One region of the Mesorhizobium sp. WSM4814 genome, then DNA from elsewhere that is predicted to be linked to it. Evidence: predicted binding sites of a transcription regulator. Region 1 holds the regulator's gene; each other region holds the start of a gene.
The links. Region 1 encodes LexA, which represses DNA repair genes until DNA is damaged. Its sites were predicted from a motif close to TGTTCNNNNTGTGTTCNG; they were not measured.
Positions count from the first base shown of each region.

Region 2: a site for LexA is predicted at 2,941-2,958, ahead of AC0L2V_RS14845 (single-stranded DNA-binding protein). Genes of this name have one in related genera too.
Region 3: a site for LexA is predicted at 2,967-2,984, ahead of dinB (DNA polymerase IV). Genes of this name have one in related genera too.

Region 1 is NZ_JBVVQT010000029.1:4,820-9,726, forward strand. Features, by position in the region: gene AC0L2V_RS28635 (ComEC/Rec2 family competence protein) at 1-747, shown strand, start outside; gene lexA (transcriptional repressor LexA) at 741-1,493, opposite strand; gene AC0L2V_RS28645 (molybdopterin molybdotransferase MoeA) at 1,598-2,803, opposite strand; gene moaC (cyclic pyranopterin monophosphate synthase MoaC) at 2,803-3,300, opposite strand; gene trpC (indole-3-glycerol phosphate synthase TrpC) at 3,367-4,218, opposite strand; gene trpD (anthranilate phosphoribosyltransferase) at 4,223-4,907, opposite strand, start outside.
Region 2 is NZ_JBVVQT010000008.1:70,860-75,766, forward strand. Features, by position in the region: gene AC0L2V_RS14825 (helix-turn-helix transcriptional regulator) at 1-336, opposite strand, end outside; gene AC0L2V_RS14830 (hypothetical protein) at 439-975, shown strand; gene AC0L2V_RS14835 (MarC family protein) at 1,054-1,683, shown strand; gene AC0L2V_RS14840 (OsmC family protein) at 1,766-2,194, opposite strand; gene AC0L2V_RS14845 (single-stranded DNA-binding protein) at 2,327-2,839, opposite strand; gene AC0L2V_RS14850 (ArsR/SmtB family transcription factor) at 3,077-3,391, shown strand; gene AC0L2V_RS14855 (SRPBCC family protein) at 3,388-3,864, shown strand; gene AC0L2V_RS14860 (ATP-dependent Clp protease proteolytic subunit) at 3,886-4,491, shown strand.
Region 3 is NZ_JBVVQT010000019.1:64,338-69,244, reverse strand. Features, by position in the region: gene AC0L2V_RS24250 (FAD-dependent oxidoreductase) at 53-1,570, shown strand; gene dinB (DNA polymerase IV) at 1,667-2,908, opposite strand; gene AC0L2V_RS24240 (hypothetical protein) at 3,238-3,606, opposite strand; gene AC0L2V_RS24235 (hypothetical protein) at 3,800-4,102, shown strand; gene AC0L2V_RS24230 (XRE family transcriptional regulator) at 4,384-4,907, opposite strand, start outside.

The DNA.
Region 1 (4,907 bases):
ATCTCGGAGCGTTCGCCGATCGATGCAGTCGGACTGATTTCGTTGCAATCGGTTCTGCTGGTGACGGTCGCCCTGGTCATCGCCACGATGGCGACGACGTGGCTGCGGCTTGCCGCACTTCCCTTTGCGCTCGCCGGCCTGCTGACGATTTCCGAGACGCGCACCCCCGACGTGCTGATCTCGGAGGATGCGCACCTGGTGGCGCTGCCGATCGGCGGCGGCGAACTTGCCGTCAACCGGATGCGTTCGAACGAATTCACCACCGACAACTGGAAACATGCGCTGGTTTCAACAACGATCGTCGAGCCGGAGACATTCGAAAAAGGAGATGTGCAGTTCGACATCGCCGACCCGGCCGACCTGCCGCCGGGAGCGCCTTTCACCTGCACTGCCGGCCTGTGCTTGGCCCGGCATCCGTCCGGCGCGCTCATTGCGCTCGCCGACAACCGCAAAACCGCGCGGCCGGCCTGTGCCTTTGCGGATTTGATCGTCATCGACGACGCCACAGCCTATTACAAACCCTGCCGCAACCCGCTGGTTCTCGTCGTCACCAAACGGCAGCTCGCTCGCATGGGCAGTGCCGCCGTCTTCTTCGATCCGCTATCGGCGACGACGCGCGCAGAAATCCGTTTTGCCGTCAGACAGCCATACAGGCCCTGGCATGAGCAGCGGCGATTTTCGCGCGAGGCGAGGGGCCTGCCGCCATACCGCAGGGCCGAGAAACCCCAGAAGCCTGCCCTTCAGTAACGCCGGATCAGTCCGACGAGCTTGCCCTGCACCTTGACCCGGTCCGGCCCGAAGATGCGCGTCTCGTAGGCCGGATTGGCGGCTTCCAGTGCGATCGAGGCACCTTTGCGGCGGAATCGTTTCAGCGTCGCTTCCTCCTCGTCGACCAGAGCGACAATGATCTCGCCAGGCTGCGCGGTGTCGGCGTTGCGGATGATGACCGTGTCGCCGTCGAAGATGCCGGCCTCGATCATCGAATCACCCTTGACCTCCAGCGCGTAGTGCGTGCCGCCGGTGATCATGTCCGGTGGCACCGAGATCGAATGCGTCTGGTGCTGGATGGCGTCGATCGGCACACCGGCAGCGATGCGGCCCATCACCGGTATGGAGACGGTGGCAACGACGTCGTCGTCATTGCCGGCGGCACGCATGCGCGAAGGCGCCGGCTTGATCTGCCGTCCGAGGCCGCCCTGTCCAAGCCCGCCCTGGCCAAGGCTGCCTTGAATGACGCTCGGCGAGAATTTGCGCGCCGCATTGAGGCCCGGCGCGATCGAATCGGGCAGCCGCAGCACCTCCAGCGCGCGGGCGCGGTTGGGCAGGCGGCGAATGAAACCGCGTTCCTCCAGCGCCGTGATCAGCCGGTGGATCCCCGATTTGGAGGCGAGGTCGAGCGCTTCCTTCATCTCGTCGAACGAGGGCGGAATGCCGCTTTCCTTCAGTCGTTCGTGAATGAACATCAGCAGTTCATGTTGTTTGCGTGTCAGCATCGCGACCCCCAACAGAATCAGAAAAACAAACCCAGAACAAACACTATCTGTTCCAGTTGTGTTCCGCAACCATTTAAAGTTTAATGAATGTGTTGACGTTTTGTTCAGCGTAGCATCAGCACGCTGCAGGCGGCGCCCGCTGCGGCTGCGGGAGCGAATGGCTCGCGCACGACCAGTCCGTTGGCGTCGGCCAGCATTCTGAGCATCGAGGAATCCTGGATACTGAACGGCGTTGCCTCAAGCGTGCCGGCTTCTTCCTTCACCACCGCGCGTACATAGTCCTGCCTGAGATCGTTGGCCGGCATGGCGGCGCCGAGCCGCGCCTGACGCATGTCCTGGCGGAAGGCGCGGCCGCCGAGCCGCGCCAGCAGCGGCTTCAGAAAGAGCTGCGTGCAGACCAGGCTGGCCACCGGATTGCCGGGCAGGCCGATGCAGCGGATGGCGCCCAGCCGCCCGAACATCAGTGGCTTGCCGGGCCGCATGGCGATTTTCCAGAAATCAAGCGCCATGCCTTCGCCGGTCAGCACGTCATGGACGAGGTCATGGTCCCCGACCGAGGCGCCGCCCAGCGTGACGATGACGTCCGCGCCTGCGTCGACGGCTTTTGTCACCAGCGCGGCGATCGCCTCCTTGCGGTCGGGGGCGATGCCGAGATCGAGTGCGCTGGCGCCGACCGAGCGGGCCGCGGCGGCGACGCCATACGCATTGGAGGAGATGATCTGGTCGGGGCCAAGGTCGCTGCCCGGCGGCAGCAATTCGTCGCCGGTGGCGATGATGGCGACCAGCGGCCGTTTCACCACGCGGACCTGCTGGTGGTTGGCCGACGCCGCCAGCGACAATGCCGCCGGATCAAGCAGGCGGCCTTTCTCCAGCAGCGCGTCGCCCTTCGAGAAATCGAGCCCGAGGCGGCGGATGTTGCGGCCTTCAACCGTGGGCGCGGTCACTTCGACCATGCCGCCGCCGAGGTCGCGGACATTCTCCTGGATGACGATGGTGTCGGCGCCTGCAGGAAGCGGCGCGCCGGTGAAGATGCGCACGGCCTGCGCCGGGCCGACTGTTCCGGCAAAGCCTCGTCCGGCCGGCGCCATGCCGATCACCGAAAGTCTCGCGGGCACGGACGCGACATCGTCGGCCCGCACGGCATAGCCGTCCATGGCCGACGCGTTGAATGGCGGCTGGGTGCGGAGCGCCATGAGCGGCTCCGCCAGCACGCGGTCGGCGGCATCCATCAGGGCGACGCTTTCAGCCTGCAAGGGCGCAGCATCCGCAAGCAGGTGCTCGAGCGCCTCGGCGACCGCCAGCAGCGCCATTATTGGCCTGCCCCCTGGGCATCCGCCTTGTAGTCGCCGGATTTGCCGCCGGTTTTTTCCACCAGCCTGATGCCGGAGATCGCCATGCCGCGATCGACCGCCTTGGCCATATCATAGATGGTCAGGCAGGCGACCGAGACGGCGGTCAGCGCTTCCATCTCGACGCCGGTCTTGCCGGTGACGCGGGCCAGCGCCGTGACCTTCAGGCCGGGCACCGTCGCGTCAGGTTCGATGTCTACCGATACCTTGGTCAACAGCAGCGGATGGCAGAGCGGGATCAGTTCATGCGTCCTCTTGGCCGCCATGATGCCGGCGATGCGCGCCGTGCCCAGCACGTCGCCCTTCTTGGCATCGCCGTCGAGAATCATTTTCAGCGTTTCGGGCCGCATCGAGACAAGACCTTCGGCGATTGCCGTGCGGGTCGTCTCCGCCTTGTCGCCGACATCGACCATATTGGCTTCGCCTTTCGCGCCAAGATGGGTGAGGGCGGCCGACATCGTCAGGTCACCCTGGAGCGACGTGCGTCCGTTTGGACGCACAAAGTACACTCTGACGCTTTGCATCTATGCATCATGCTCTCCGAACATCGATTCCGATTTTCGGGCAGATGCATTGGCGGGCGCCTTGCCCGTCAAAAGCAGGTGCGTCGCAGTGGCCACGTCCTGTTGCCGCATCAGGCTCTCGCCGACGAGGAAAGTGCCAATGTCGCTCCGTTCCAGCCTGCGGCAGTCCTGGTGCGAGAAAATACCGCTCTCGCTGACCAGCAGCCGGTCGGCCGGCACCATCGCCGCGAGCCGCTCCGATGTCTCGATGCTGGTTTCGAACGTCCGCAGATTGCGGTTGTTGATGCCGATCAGCCGCGACGACAGTTTCAGCGCGCGTTCCGTCTCGGCCTCGTCATGCACCTCGACCAGCGCATCCATGCCGAGCTCGAACGCCGTCGTCTCGAGTTCCCTGGCCACGGCGTCATCGACGCTCGCCATGATGATCAGGATGGCGTCCGCGCCCCACGCACGGGCCTCGAACACCTGATAGGGCTCGAATAGAAAATCCTTGCGCAAAGCCGGCAATGTCACGGCGCTGCGCGCATTGGTGAGGAATTCAGGCGCCCCTTGGAAAGACGGCGCATCGGTCAGCACCGAGAGGCAGGCAGCCCCACCTTTGGCATAGGCCCTGGCCAGCGCCGGCGGATCGAAATCGGCGCGGATCAGGCCCTTGGACGGGCTCGCCTTCTTGATCTCGGCGATCAGCGCGAAACTGCCGGATTTGCGTTTGGCTTCAAGGGCCGAGAGAAAGCCGCGTGGTGCGTCGGTATCCTTTGCCCGCGCCTTGATTTCGGCAAGCGGCACCCGCGCCTTCGCCGCCGCGATCTCGTCGCGCTTGTAGGCTTCGATCTTGCGCAGGATATCAGACACGGCGCTATCCGTTCGAAATCTCGACCAGCCGGTCAAGCACCTTCAGCGCCCGGCCGCTGTCGATGGCTTGCGCCGCCGTCGCCATGCCATCGGCAAGCGTCGTCGCCTTTCCCGCCACCACCAGTCCGGCGCCGGCGTTCATCAGCACCGTATCGCGAAAGGCACCGGCAGCGCCGCCCAGCATGTCGCGCAGCGCCTGGGCGTTGTAGGCGGCATCGCCGCCGCGCAACTCGTCCTTGGTATGCCGCTTCAGCCCGACCGCTTCCGGGGTCAGCGTAAAGCTGCGGATCTCGCCGCCGACCAGTTCGGCGACCTGGGTTTCGCCGGTGGTGGTGATCTCGTCATAGCCGTCGCCATGGGCGACCCAGGCGTGGTCGGCGCCCAGTGCCTTCAACGTCTCGGCCACCGGAATAATCCATTCCGGCAAGAAGACGCCAACCATCTGCCTGACGACACCAGCCGGATTGGAGAGCGGGCCAAGCAGGTTGAAGATGGTGCGGGTGCCGAGCTCGACGCGGATCGGGCCGACATGCTTCATCGCCGGATGATGCGCCGGCGCGAACATGAAGCCGACGCCTGCGTCGTGGATGCAGCGGCCGATCGTTTCCGGCGGGATGTCGAGCTTGACGCCGAGCGCGGTCAGCACGTCGGCGGCGCCGGTCTGCGAGGACAGTCCGCGATTGCCGTGC
Region 2 (4,907 bases), on a different contig from region 1:
CGGCGTCTCGAAGGCCAGCTTCTTCGCGCCCGGCGTGTCGGCGACGATCTGCTCCATATAGGCCGGGCTGAAGTGATAGGAGATGCAGCGGTCGCCGGCGCCATGCTCGTGCCCACACTCGTAGCAAGTGCGGGGGTTGCCGAGCAGAATCGCGCCCGGCGTCAGCATCGCCGTGCCTTGGCGTGCGCGGTAGCGGAAGGTGCCGTTGGTCACCACTGCGACGCAGAAGTTGCGATGCTCTTCCTCGAACGGGCGATCAGCGACGCCGGCAGTGCAGACCACGTCCGACACCCGCCAGCCTTTTCCGGACGCCAGTGTATGCACGCTCGTCGTCATGGTCGAAACATAGCAATTTTTCCCAAGCGCAAGAAGACTGCCAGGGCCTATTCTTCCCATTCTCCTGACAAGATGGGTCTCCTGACAATGTGGGCAGAAACCATGTTCAAATCATCCTCCTTTGCCGAAGCCCTGCACAGTGACGGGCCTGCCGCAGACCTTGCCGAGAAACTGAACCTTTACGGCCGCTTCGTCGGCGGCTGGACGTTCGATGCCACGCGCCATCTCGAAGACGGCCAGGTGCTGACCGGACGCGGCGAGGTGCATTTCGGCTGGGTGCTCGAGGGTCGCCCGATCCAGGACGTATGGATCTTGCCCGCGCGGAACAGTGGCGCACAGAGCTCGCTCGGCAAATGGAGCTTTCATGGCACGACACTGCGCGTCTATGACCCGGGCGTCGACGCCTGGCATATCTTCTGGAGCGATCCGCGCACCCAGTATTCCAGCCGCCAGCTCGGCCGCGCCGAGGGCGACACCATCGTCCAGCAAGGCGCCGACGGCACCGGCGCCTCGGTGCGCTGGAGTTTCTCCCGGATCACCGAAGATTCGTTCCGCTGGCTGGGCGAACGCTCGCAGGACGATGGCGCGACCTGGCGGCTCGAAGTCGAGTTCCTGGCGCGGCGCACCGCCAGCGCCTGACCTGCATGGTTTCCCCTGACGCCGCTTTGCTCTACCAATGCTGGGGTCTCGGGCACCGCCCGGCGGGGAGGGTCAGAGATGCCGAGCTTCGACAGCCTGTTCAACGCCTTCGTCACCATTCTGGTGACCATCGACCCGCCTGGCCTGGCGCCGCTCTTCCTCGCCGTGACGCGCGGCATGAACCGCGAGGAGCGCAACCAGGTTTCCGTCCGCGCCTCGATCATCGCTTTCCTGGTGATGGCGCTGTTTGCAATCGCTGGCGCATCGATCCTGTCGGTGTTCGGCATCACGCTGCCGGCGTTCCGCGTCGCCGGCGGGTTCCTGCTGTTCTTCATCGCCTTCGAAATGGTGTTCGAGCGCCGGCAGGACCGCAAGGAGAAGATCGGCGACGTCGCCATCACCAAGGACATGATCCACAACATCGCCGCCTTTCCGCTGGCGATCCCGCTGATCGCCGGTCCGGGCGCGATATCAGCGACCGTCCTGCTGTCAGGCTCGTTTCCAGGTTTTGGCGCGCAGGCAGCCCTTGTCGGCATCATCGCGATCTGCCTTGTCATCACCTATCTGGTGTTCGTGCTGGCCGAGCGCATCGACCTGGTCCTCGGCCAGACCGGCCGTTCGATCCTGACACGGCTGCTCGGTGTCATCCTGGCGGCGCTCGCCGTGCAGTTCGTCGCCGACGGCGTCAAGGCGTTGATGGCAGCATGATAATGAAAGCGGCCTCGCGCTTGATTGCCGAGGCCGTCATTTTCGTTGTCCATCTCGCGCAACGAACCGCCACTGGCGAGCGCTATCCTACTTCGCCGTCGTCAATAACTTCGAAGTCGTGGGTGATCTCGGCGGTCTTGGCCATCATTGCCGAGGCCGAGCAGTATTTTTCGATCGAAAGATCGATTGCCCGCCTGACCTTGTCAGGCGAAAGCGCGCGGCCCTTGACGATGAAATGCATATGGATGCGGGTGAACACCCGCGGCTCCTTCTCCGCCCGGTCGGCATCGAGTTCGACCACGCAGTCTTCGACCGCCTCTCGGCCCTTTTCGAGGATGTGGACGACATCATAGGCCGAGCAGCCGCCAGTGCCGAGCAGCACCAGTTCCATCGGGCTTGGCCCCGGCGTCTTGCCATCCGGTCCGAACGCGGTTCCCAGCACCACCTTGTGACCGCTGCCCGACTCGCCGACGAAAGTGCGCTCCTCGACCCATTTGACCCGTGCTTTCACCTGATACGTCCTTTCACCGCACACCGCTCAAACGGACAACGTCCCGAAAATCCGAGGCAGATTTTCGGGACGCCAATGCGTGGCCCCAAATAGCTGGCTGTCAGCTCGCGCAGAGCCGCTTGCTCCAAGCGATCAGAACGGAATTTCGTCGTCGAGTTCGCGCGACGAACCGCCGCCACCCTTGTTGCCGCCACCGCGATTGAGATTCTCGCCCGGGCCGGACTGGCCGAAATCGGAACCGCGGCTGCTGCCGCCACCAGCATAGCTGCCGACCTGACCGCCCTCGCCCTGCCCGCGTGCGTCGAGCATCTGCAGCTCGCCACGGAATTTCTGCAGCACGATTTCGGTCGTGTAGCGGTCATTGCCGGTCTGGTCCTGCCATTTGCGCGTCTGCAACTGGCCCTCGACATAAACCTTCGCACCCTTCTTCAGATACTGCTCGGCGACCTTGGCGAGTTGCTCGTTGAAGATGACGACATTGTGCCACTCGGTCTTTTCCTTGCGCTCGCCGGAAGTCTTGTCGCGCCAGCTTTCCGACGTGGCGACGCGGATATTGACGACCGGCTCACCCGAATTCAAACGGCGGATTTCCGGATCCGCCCCGAGATTGCCCACCAGAATGACCTTGTTGACGCTACCCGCCATGACACTTCTCCGCGCTCATCCGAAACAAATTTTTCTCGCTCTCACCTTATAGACTGCGGACATTCCCCGCCTGCCGTGGCTGGCTTTTCCCACAAGGTTTTTGTTCTCTTTTCGTTCTAGGCTCATCCATCCGTATTGTCAAGGAATGTCAGCAATCGATGGGTCCCGCCGTGCCGTTCCATATGGGCGCGAAAAGACTGCTTGCCAAATCAATAAGTGTAGACTTATGCTTCTGCCATGATCGAAGCAGAGATTTTTCGAGCGCTTGCCGACCCGACGCGCCGCGCCGTCTACGAACGGCTCGCCGCCGGCGAGATGACGGTGTCGGAACTGCGCCGCGGCATGAGCGTGTCGCAACCGGCCGTCTCGCAGCATCTCGCGGTGCTGCGCGGCGCCGGCCTGGTGGCCGAGCGGCGAGCCGGCCGCAACGCCTATTATCGCGCGGATCCGCAAGGGCTTGATCCTCTGCTCGGCTGGATCGAGCGATACCGTGCGTTCTGGCCCGAGCGTATCGAACGGCTCAAGGCGGTTTTGAAGGATATGGACCAATGACGGCAAAACAGCATTCAGACATGACGGCAGACTCGATCGAGTTCGAGTGCGAGCTTCCAGAGCCGCCGGAAAAAGTGTGGCGGGCGCTGACGGTGCCGGACCTGCTCGCGGCCTGGATGATGCCGAACGACATCAAGCCCGAGGTCGGCAGCCGCTTTGCCTTTGCCAAGGCGGATGCACCTATCGAATGCGAAATCCTCGACGCCGAGCCCGAGCGCCTGTTGCGCTACTCCTGGCGGGAGCGGCCGGCGCCTGGCAATACAGCGGATCCGCTGGACAGCCCATTGGACAGCATCGTCACTTTCACGCTTGACCGCACTGTGTCGGGCGGCACGCATCTGCGCATCGTCCACGACGGATTTGTGCGAGTAGCCACGCCTGCGGTTGCCGGCGCCGGTTGCCGGCTTTCACTCAACGCACACAGACAGATCATAGCCGCAAACACGCCTCGCCTCTCCCTGCGCGCGGCCTGAGCAGCACAACGGAGAAAAGCGATGAGCGGTTTTGCCAATCTGGTGCCGATGGTGATCGAGCAGTCGAGCCGCGGCGAACGCGCCTTCGACATTTTCTCGCGGCTGCTGCGCGAGCGCATCGTGTTCATCAACGGTCCGATCGACGACAATGTATCGGCGCTGGTCTGTGCCCAGCTCCTGTCGCTGGAATCCGACAATCCCGACAAGGAGATATCGCTCTACATCAACTCGCCGGGCGGCGTGGTGACCAGCGGCTTCGCCATCTACGACACGATGCAGTACGTTTCTTGCCCCGTATCCACCGTCTGCATGGGCTTTGCTGCGTCGATGGCCTCGTTCCTGCTGATGGCCGGCACACCGGGGCGACGCATCGCGCTGCCCAACACCAGCATCCTGCTGCACCAGCCGTCAGGCGGTTTCCAGGGCCAGGCCTCCGACATCCAGCGTCACGCCGAAGGCATCCTCAGGACCAAGCGGCGCATGACCGAGCTTTACGCGCGCCACTGCGGTCGCACGTTCGAAGAGGTCGAACGCACGCTCGACCGCGACCATTTCATGACCGCCGCGGAGGCAAAGACATGGGGCCTTGTCGACCATGTTTTTGATACGCGCAAACAGGCGGCTTGAAAGCCCAACGCCATGAGCGCCAGTCGCCGACATTCGAGCTTGCTCGTGCTGCGCTTGCGCCACTGAAAAACAAATAGCCCCGCCGCTGCTTCCGCAAACGGTCGGGGCCTTCTTGGATCTGAAATCCAATGGCCGGGAGCGAACTGCCGGCTCTTTGATCTCGGATGCTTCGCGGCGTTCAGCCGACGATCCGACTAGTAGTCTCTGATTTTAAATGGGATCGGCAGGTCACGGTTTGTCGGGCGGCGCAAACGCCTGGCCCTGGCACTTATGCCTGCCGCGGCTCCAGTGACACGTGGAGCCTCAAGGGACTGTCCGGTGGAGTCATTCCTCTGCTCTCCTCTTCTGTCCATTGCGACTGGTGTCGTCCGAAGCGCATATCGCAAAAGCCTGCAACTCGTGCAGGCCGCCTTAGG
Region 3 (4,907 bases), on a different contig from region 1:
ACTTTGAATCCTCGCATCCGTTACCGAATATCGTGGATGGGAGGCTCCGCCGATGAATGTCAGCGATGAAAGGACTGTATCGCTCTGGGCGGCGACCGAAGTCGTGCCCGATGCGGTGCCGCTCGGGCAAAGCGAACAGGTCGATGTCGTGGTCGTCGGGTCTGGGATTGCCGGACTTTCGGTCGCCTACGAACTGGCCGTCGCCGGGCAAAAGGTGGCTGTCCTCGATCGCGGCCGGATCGGAAGCGGCATGACGGCTCGCACCACTGCGCACCTGTCATCTGTCTGCGACGACTATTTTTCGGAGCTGACCAAATTGCGCGGCGAGGACCTGGCGCGGATTTTTTACCAAAGCCAATCGGCCGCTATCGACCGTATCCAATCCATCCGGGAGACCGAGCGTATCGCTTGCGATTTCCGGCGCCTTGATGGCTTTCTCTTTCCGGCTTCCGGCAGCCAGGAATCCGATATCACGCGCGAACTGGACGCCGCTCTGAAGATCGGTGTCGAGGTCGAGAAGACCAGGGGCGTGCCATTTGCAGGCTTTTCGGATGTGCAGGCCCTTCGATACGCCAATCAGGCGACCTTCCACCCGCTCAAATATCTCCGCGGGCTGGCCGCGGCCATCCGCGCGCACGGCGGCGTGCTTTATGCTGATACTATCGTCGAAAAGGTCGAGGAGACTGATGGCGGCGTGCGTGTAACCACGGTTTCGGGCTTTACCGTGTCTGCCAGATCGGCCGTTGTCGCCACCAACTCGCCGATCAACGATCGGGTCGCGCTTCACACCAAGCAAGCGCCCTATCGAACCTACGCGATGTCGTTCGAGATCGCGCGCGATACCACACCGGATGCGCTGTATTGGGATACTGAAGACCCTTATCACTACGTTCGGCTTCAGCCTGGCGACGGTCGGACCGACTTCCTGATCGTCGGAGGTGAAGACCACAAGACAGGACAGGCCGATGATGCCGGTGACCGTTTCGCGGCCCTGACGGCCTGGACCAAAAGGCTGGTGCCCGATGTCGGCGTGGAAATCAACCGGTGGTCCGGGCAGGTGATGGAGACCGTCGATTATGCGGGGTTCATCGGCCGCAATCCTGGCGACAGCCGCGTCTTTGTGGCGACCGGGGATTCCGGCCAGGGCATTACCCATGGCGTTGTCGCCGGCCTGTTGATTTCAGACCTGATTCTGAAGGAGGAAAGTCCCTGGCGCGAACTCTACGAGCCGTCGCGCAAGACGGCAGGCGCGATCGGCGATTACCTGTCGGAGAATGCGACGGCGATCAAGAGTTTTGCCGAATATATCGCGCCTGGCGAGATCGATTCCGTCGATAAGCTGCGACCGGGAGAAGGTGCCATCGTCCGCGAAGGGCTCAGCAAGATCGCCGCATTTCGCGATGACGACGGCACGCTCTACAAGCGCTCGGCCGCATGCACGCATGTCGGCTGCCACGTCCACTGGAACTCGCTCGAGCGCTGCTGGGACTGCCCCTGCCACGGCTCGCATTTTGCAATCGATGGCACGGCCTTGAACGGACCGGCGGTGGCGCCGCTGGGAAGCGAGTAGGGCAGTCGGCAGTAGGCAGTGGGCAGTGGGCAGTGGTGAGGAAGCCATTCCAGGGGCCATTCCCCTACTCCCCTGTTGCCTACTGCCTTCCCTTACTTACAATTCCTTCTCGGCCAGCTCGCGAAACGCGTCGGGAACCGATCGCGACTGCCCGAGCGCGACCGATGCGTAGCCGACCGCCTCCCAGCCAAAACGGTCGCGGATCTTGTCGATGGCGCGGTCGGCGGTCCAGCGTGCCGCGCCTTTCCTGGTGCCGGGGCGGCGGCGGTCGTCGTCGAGGCCGAGCGGCAGTTCCAGCTGCAGGGCAGGTTGCTTCTCCAGATGCGACACGGCGATCGCCAGCAGCGAGATGGTCTTTTCGTGCGGATGATCGACAAGCACCTTGCGCACCAGCGCCTCGGCAATCTCGGCCAGCATCGCGGTTGCCGAAATCGGCTGGTCGAGCGTGACCGAACGCGTCACCGAGCGCAGATCGGCAAAGCGGACGCGGACCGTCACCGTGCGGCCGGGCCGCGATTTCGCCCGCAGCCTGGTGGCGACCCTGTCGGCCAGATGCAGCAGGGTGGGCATGAAGATTTTTGCCTCGGCCGGCTTCCTGCCGAGCGCCGATTGCGCGCCGGCCGATCGCGCCCGGCGCTGCGTTTCGAGTTTTCGTGGATCGCGGTTCCAGGCCAGCGCGTTGAGCTTTTCGCCCGCCGCCGGCCCGAGCAGGCGCTCCAGCGATTGGGCGTTAAACTTCGCCAGCTCGCCGATGGTGCGCACACCAATGCCGACCAGCCGCTCCCTGGTGACCGGACCGACGCCCCACATCAGTTCGACCGGCAGATCGTGAAGAAACTCCAGCTCGTGGCGCGGATCGACCACCACCAGCCCGTCGGGCTTGGCCACCTGCGAGGCGATCTTGGCCAGGTGCTTGGTGCGCGCCACGCCGACCGAGATCGGTAGCCCGAGCTCCGCCCGCACGCGGCGGCGGATGGTTGTGGCGATCTCGGCAGGCGGGCCGAACAGATGGGTGCAGCCAGCGACGTCGGCAAAGGCCTCGTCGATGGAAATCCGCTCGACCACCGGCGTGAAATCGCCGAGCACTTGAATAGCCGCATTGCCGAGCCGCTGATAATCCTTGAAATGGCCGCCGACGAAAATCAGCCCGGGGCAGAGTTCCCGCGCGCGCCGCCCCGGCATGCCGCCGCGCACGCCAAAAGCCCTGGCCTCGTAGGACGCGGCCAAGACGACGCCGCCGCCGACGGCGATCGGCTTGCCGCGCAGGTCGGGGTCTAGCAACTGTTCGACCGAGGCATAGAAAGCGTCCAGATCAGCGTGGAGGATGTTGGCTTCCATCCGGCCCGTTCGCCCGCGGCGGTTCGAACGCCGCATTGTCTTGAGGGTGGGGTTTTTGTGGAACATAAAGAGAACAAATGGGGCGGATTGTCAAGGAGCGTGGAGGGCAGGTGGAGGGCAATCGCTTCAGGTCTGCGCTGCCCCTCATCGCCCTGCCGGGCACTTCTCCCCGTATAGGGGACGGGGAGAAGGACGCCGTCGCAAAGGATTTCGCCAATCTCCGGCGTTGCAGAAGTGGAGCCGACGCTGCGGCCAGCCCTTCGCCCGTCACTATATACGGGGAGAAGGTGCCGACAGCGGGGAAGCGCCGACGTACCTCAACCTCCAGCTTACGCCGCCTGCCGTGCCCAGAGGCGGTGGCCGTAGCGGCGGAAGAAGCGCGCCAGCAGAAGCTGCTGCCTGGCGCGGGCGAGATCGGCGCCGCGCCTTTCCTGGCGCCAGCGCGGCATATTGCGATAACAGGCAATGAAGCGGGCGGCGTCCTCGAGCGCCTCCTCGGCCGACTGCGCCGGGCGGATCGCCGCCAGGAACAAGGCCTCGCCGAGCTTCAGCCGGTCGACCAGCGCCTTGCGCTGGCCATGGCCGAGGCGCGCCCGGCCTATGCCGTCGCGGCGGATAGCGGCGAAGGCGGCGAGCATCGCCGGGCTGTCGCCGGTATAGCCGCAATCGCGGGCGAACTGGGCGGAGAGGGCGTCCATCTTCGTCTCCTTGGCTGGCGGCGGCGCGACGGAGACCCGGTCCCGTCGCCCATTCATCTGGGATATCGCATGTAAGCATAACTCAAAAAATGGCACAAGTTAAACTTTTGCATGGGTTGAGTGGAACCGACTCGACTCTTCGGGAAAAACCCCTAATGTTGTGAACAAAACAGGAACTGAGGCATCAGGGACGATGGCATTGCCGGGCAAGGAAGCAACGATCGCCGAGGTCGTCTCGATCGCGGTCGAGTGTATCGATTGCGGTCGAAACAGATGGTGGAAGCCGGCCGAGCTGAGGCGATTCGGGGTGACCGCGCAGACGCCGCTGGCGGCGCTGTCGGGGCGGCTTCGCTGCTCGGCCTGTCGCGCCGATGGCCTGCCGGGCGCGGCGGTCTCGATCCAGGCGGCGTTCATCGACGAGCGGCAGCAGCGCCGCGCCGAGGCGCGGATGCTTGGCGAGCGCGAGGTTCCGCTGGAGAGATCCAGGCGGGCTTGATGGCGGCGATTCTTGACCGGCAGGGTTATCGCATGGGAAGCTGAGGCTTTCGCTCTACGATGTACCCCCACCCCTAGCCCCTCCCCACAAGGGGGAGGGAGACTTCCGTTGGTGCTGACCTCGGCAGATTGCCTGACTCGGTGCTAGGGAAGTAAAGGCGCGCGGCAGCGTTCCCTCCCCCTTGTGGGGAGGGTTAGGGTGGGGGTCCTCTTCGCAAGAATCCCTATTGCCCCTGCCGGCGATGCCGTTGCGGGGAGAAGGAGCGCTCCGCCGCCGCCGCCCTAGTAACCCAGCAGTTCCTTGAGCGGGATGACCCGCCAGACGTGTTTTATCGCGTAGCGGTTGAAGGTCAGCGACTTCGGCGGATTGTACTGCTCGACGACCAACTCGGCGGCGGTCCGCTTGACCAGCTTTTTGATGAAGGCCTTGCCGTTGCGCTCGTTTTCCTCGGGAAACATCTCGATCACCACGTGGTCGCCGGGCACAGCGTCGCGGCCGCCGCAATAGAGCATCTCGCCGGGCTCGTAGCGCGGCACCATCGAGTCGGAGAGCACGTGCAGCGCGAACACCTTGCGCAGATGGGCGATGCCGGGCGGGCGCTGGACATAGCCGGCGACCTCGCCGTTGAAGGTGAAGTCGCCGTCGTCGCCGCCGACCGCGGCACCCAGAAGCTCGATGTCCATCGGGCCGGCGGGCAGGGGGGCGGCGTCGGTGACGATCTCGGCGTCGGCGACATTGTCGGCGTCGTCAAGGAAGACGACCTCGCCCTTGCCGAGCGCCACCGGGTCGACGCGCAGGAAGGCGG